DNA from 2 places in the Mycobacterium spongiae genome. Region 1 is predicted to be linked to the other one. Evidence: predicted binding sites of a transcription regulator. Region 1 holds the regulator's gene; the other holds the start of a gene.
What was found. The regulator LexA, encoded in region 1, represses DNA repair genes until DNA is damaged. The targets are predictions, from matches to a motif close to CGAACANNTGTTCG.

Region 1 (2,477 bases):
ATTCTCGTTCGGTGAGCAACACCCGTCGGAGCATCTGGCGCCAGAGGCCGGACCCGTGTCGCCGATCAGTTGGCCGCGCGGTGAGGCGGCGGCTGCCGGTGTGGCCGAGCTTGCCGCCAGGGGCGAAGCGTACGGCGACGACGACATGTTTGGCGCCGACGAAGGCTATGGATTTGAGGGTCTTGAAGGGCCTGAGGGCGTTGAGGGGATTGAGGATGAAGACCCCGACTTTGTAGACACTACGCCCACACCCGTCGTCTCATACGCCGATCTGTCTGGTGCTTCGGAGGAAGCGGTTCCTGAGCCCGTCGTTCCGGAAACCGTGGCTCCGGAAACCTTCGCTACCGAAACAGAGGTTCCGGATGCCCGCGTTCGGGATGCCGTTTTTGGGGGCGCCTACGTAGCGAGTTCGGCCGCCGACGCCGCCGGCACCGCCTCACCTCAGGAGGCTGACTCGAGCCCCGACGAGCGAATCGGGCGACATGCGGCGGTGGATCACGACGCCTATGCAGGGGAAGCCCGGCGGGCGACCGCAGAATCTGCCTCGGACCCGTACCGGGTTCGCGCGGAAGGGATTACAGCGTCCGCCGGGCCGCCCAGGCCGAGTCCGGCCGTGCGCCCGACATTACACTTGCCCCTTGAGGATCCATACCAGGCGCCGGACGGATATCCCATCAAGGCCAGCGCCCGTTTCGGCCTGTATTACCTGCCCAGCGATGCGCTGTACGGGAACACGCGCGCCGAAATCTGGTTCTCTAGCGAAGAAGCCGCACAAGCGAACGGGTTCACGCGAGCGGACTAGAACTCGGCCCCGGGGCCATGGGTGGGGTTTTCGCGCGCGCTATACCTTGCGGATCACGGTGACGACTTTGCCCAGCACGGTGGCGTCATTGCCGGGGATCGGATCGAAGGCCGGATTGTGCGGCATCAGCCACACTTGACCGCCCGCGCGCTTAAACGTCTTGACGGTGGCCTCGCCGTCAAGCATCGCGGCGACGATGTCACCGTTGTCTGCGACGTTTTGCTGCCGCACTACCACCCAGTCTCCGTCGCAAATCGCCGCTTCGACCATCGAGTCACCGACTACCTTGAGTAGGAACAGCGTGCCCTCGCCAACCAACTCACGCGGCAACGGGAAAACATCTTCGACGGCTTCCTCGGCAAGGATCGGACCGCCGGCGGCGATGCGTCCGAGGACGGGGACAAAGGTGGGTTCTGGTAACGCGTCGGAGCCCGCCACCTCGGTGGCTGGCGCTGTAGCGCCGTCGTCAGCACCGCGCACGTCCACCGCGCGCGGGCGGTTCGGGTCCCGGCGCAGATATCCTTTGCGCTCGAGGGTGCGGAGCTGATGCGCCACTGAGGACGTTGAGGTGAGGCCGACCGCATCGCCGATTTCCCGGATGCTCGGCGGGTATCCGCGTGTCGTGACCGAAGTCCGGATGACGTCGAGAATGGTGCGTTGACGCTCGGTGAGCGCCGAGTCCATGGAACGCAGGCCGGTATCCGAGCCAGTGGCGCCGCTGACGACTGTGCCCATCGTTCCCCCGCCCGATCGCTCGCCAACCCGGGTGTCGTTGCTGTCGCTCATGGCCCCGAATGTAGCTGGAACCAGCCCAAGAATCAAACATGTGTTCGAGCTGGCGTGTCGCGGGACTGCTGCTGGTGACCGGTCGGCAATCCCGGCGGTTTGTCGGTCGGGCAGATCTGTCGGTGGCGTGGTCTAGCGTTTCGCGCAGGCGACACGCATCGATCAAATGTTCGGGTATCGAACACACGAGCGATTACGCTGTCGAACGTACGAGCGAGAAACGCCCCACCCAGAGAAGCTAGAGAAGGCTGAGAGAAGGCTGGAGGAACAGGAATGACACTCATCCACGCTGGCGCGCCGTCTACCGCGAGGCCGCGCGGGCCCTTCAACAGGCCGGCTGGTCCGCCGTCGGTTGGCAGGGCGCGGGTGGACCGATCGCGCCGGCCCAGCCCGTCTCGCCCCGAGGGTCCGCCGTTGTGCTACCGGGGCACCGGTGTGGGGATGTCGGCCGCAGCTCACCGTCGGCGCCCCGTCTCGCCAGCAACGACGCTGGCGTTGGCGCTGCTTGCCGCGCTGATCACCGTCTGGCTCGGGCTCGTGGCGCATTTCGGGGACCTGGTCAACGGCGGCTCGGCCGATTCGGGTGCTGACATGCCGGACAGACTTGCCGTCGTGCGCGTCGAGGCCGGGGAGTCCCTTCGCGACGTGGCGGCTCGGGTGGCCCCAGACGCGCCGGTTCGCGAGGTAACAAGCCGTATCCGCGAACTCAACGCTCTGCCGTCGACGACGCTGGCCACAGGCCAGACGCTCATTGCGCCGGTGGGCTGACGGTGCTCGCGGGTGGGGTACGAAAACGGCAGTGTGCCAACGTTGCTCGTTGATGCCGGCGCCGGGCGATCATGGATCTCGGCGGCATTGGCCCTGCCAGGCACGACGCAGGTACGCTCGG
Region 2 (2,477 bases), 750 kb from region 1:
GCGGGCTGGCGATAGGAAGCGTTCGAACAACAGCTCATTGGCCACCGGATCGACAGCAGTGACGCCGAGGGCATAACAGACCGCGGAATTTGCCGCCGATCCCCTCCCTTGACACAAGATATCGTTCTTCCGGCAAAACTCGGTGATGTCATGCACCACGAGGAAATAGCCCGGAAACCTCAGTTGCGCGATAACTTTCAGCTCATGGTCGATCTGGGTATAAGCTTTCCGCGCCCTGGGCGACTGGTCGGTAGGTCCGTAGCGGTCGCCAGCACCCTCCATGACCAACTGGCGCAACCAGCTGTCCTCGGTGTGCCCATCGGGTACATCGAAAGGCGGCAGCTGCGGCGCGATCAACGTCAACCCGAAGGCGCACTGCTCGCCAAGCTCGGCAGCGGCGGTCACCGCCTCGGGCCGCTGCGCGAAGAGCCGGGCCATCTCCTCGCCGGAGCGCAGATGCGAGCCACCCAGCGGAGCAAGCCACCCGGCGGCGGAGTCCAGCGACTGCCGGGCCCGGATCGCGCCCATCGCCATGGCCAGACGGCTACGGGACGGATGGGCGAAATGCGCCCCGGTCGTGGCGACGACGCCGACACCGAAACGCGGCGCCAACCCGGCCAGCACCGCGTTGCGTTCGTCGTCGAGCGGGTGGCCATGGTGGGTCAGCTCAATGCTGACCCGCCCGGGGGTGAACCGATCTATCAGATCGGCCAACGCCCGTTCCGCCGCTGCTGCACCACCATTGGAAAGCGCTTGGCGCACAGTACCTTTACGGCATCCTGTCAAAATATGCCAGTGCCCGCCGGCCGCCTCGGCCAGCGTATCGACATCGAAGCGCGGCTTACCCTTCTCACCGCCGGCCAGATGGGCCGCGGCCAGTTGTCGCGACAACCGTCGATACCCTTCCGGGCCGCGGGCCAGCACCAACAGATGCGGGCCGGGCGGATCTGGTTGCTCGGTGCGCGCCTCGGGTCCCAGCGACAGCTCGGCGCCGAATACCGTAGACACCTGGAGTTCCGCCGCAGCTTCGGCGAACCGTACCGCCCCGTACAGACCGTTGTGGTCGGTCAGCGCGAGAGCGCGCAGATCGAGCCGGGCCGCCTCCTCGACCAACTCCTCCGGGGTGCTGGCACCGTCGAGAAAGCTGTACGCCGAATGCGCATGCAGCTCGGCATACGCAAAGGCCGAGCGGAACGTGCCAGCCGCCTGTGAATCCGGCGGCTGGTACGTCCCGCGCCTGTGCGACCGCGGGCCGTCATCTGCACCATCACACGTCGGCGGACCGGCATGGCGCGGTTTGCCGTCCAGCACCCGCTCCATTTCCGCCCAACTCGGCGGCCCGTTACTCCAGCCCACGCACCGAGTGTATCGAATGTATGTTCGATGAACTCGAACGCGTCGGCCCATCGGCGCTGTTAAACAGGTCTTCAACTACTAAACACGCTTTTAACTTTGTGGGCCTACCACTCGGTGTTCCGGCCACCGATACTGGTACGAGTCGAAACGACGGCGGGACTTCTCATGGCACAATTGGCGACATTGGATTCGGACTTCTTCACAGCGCGCGATCAGCACCGGCACCCAACGATGGCGCTGGGCGCAGTCGCCGTTGTTGACGGCATGGCTCCTGACTATGGGGTCATCACAGCATTTCTGGCACAACGGATTACGGCGATTCCCCGCTGTACGCAGGTGCTGGGGGCCGCCCAGTGGACTGACTATCCAGCATTCGACCTCACCCAGCACGTGCGACGAGTGGCCCTTCCCCGGCCGGGCGACGAAGCCGAGCTGTTCCGGGCCATCGCCCACGCCCTAGAGCGTCCCCTCGACGTGGATCGCCCGCCGTGGGAGTGCTGGATCATCGAGGGCCTCAAGGACGACCGGTGGGCGATCTTGATGAAGGTTCACCATCGCATGGCAGACGGCCTCTCGGCCGCCCATCTCCTTACCAGGCTCTGCGACGATGCCGACCGCGATACGTTCGCCCATGGTGTCGGTGCCGCACCGAGTTCTCCGCGTATCGACGATCACAACTGGGCCGACACGTTGTTGCGGACGTCTGCCACCATCACCGGCGCCGTCTGCAAAGCCGCCGCGCGCGCCCTCACCTGGCCGGCGACCTGGGCGGCACCGGCCCGCCCGGCTACCACCATGCGGCGATATCGCACCGTAGGTGTTCCCCGCGTTGCCGTCGACAGTGTGTGCCGCAAGTTCGGGGTCACCGCCAACGATGTCGCGCTGGCGGCCATCACTGAGGGCTTCCGGACGGTTCTGCTGCAGCGCGGCGAACAACCGCGTGCGGACTCACTGCGCACGTGGGAGAAGACCGATGGCAGCTCGGCCATGTTGCCGTATCTCCCCGTCGAGTCCGACGACGCGATTCAGCGCCTGCGCACGGTGCACCAGCGGTCGCACCCCAACACGCGGTGCCTCGGTCGCCAGACCGCCAGCCTGTTCGACCTGACGGCCGACAATAC

Region 2: a site for LexA is predicted at 1,370-1,383, ahead of F6B93_RS04995 (error-prone DNA polymerase). Genes of this name have one in related genera too.

What each region holds. Positions count from the first base shown of each region.
Region 1 covers NZ_CP046600.1:1,963,504-1,965,980, forward strand. Annotated here, with positions in the region: gene F6B93_RS08060 (LGFP repeat-containing protein) at 1-802, shown strand, start outside; gene lexA (transcriptional repressor LexA) at 842-1,588, opposite strand; gene F6B93_RS08070 (LysM peptidoglycan-binding domain-containing protein) at 1,862-2,356, shown strand.
Region 2 covers NZ_CP046600.1:1,214,079-1,216,555, reverse strand. Annotated here, with positions in the region: gene F6B93_RS04995 (error-prone DNA polymerase) at 1-1,356, opposite strand, end outside; gene F6B93_RS04990 (wax ester/triacylglycerol synthase family O-acyltransferase) at 1,522-2,477, shown strand, end outside.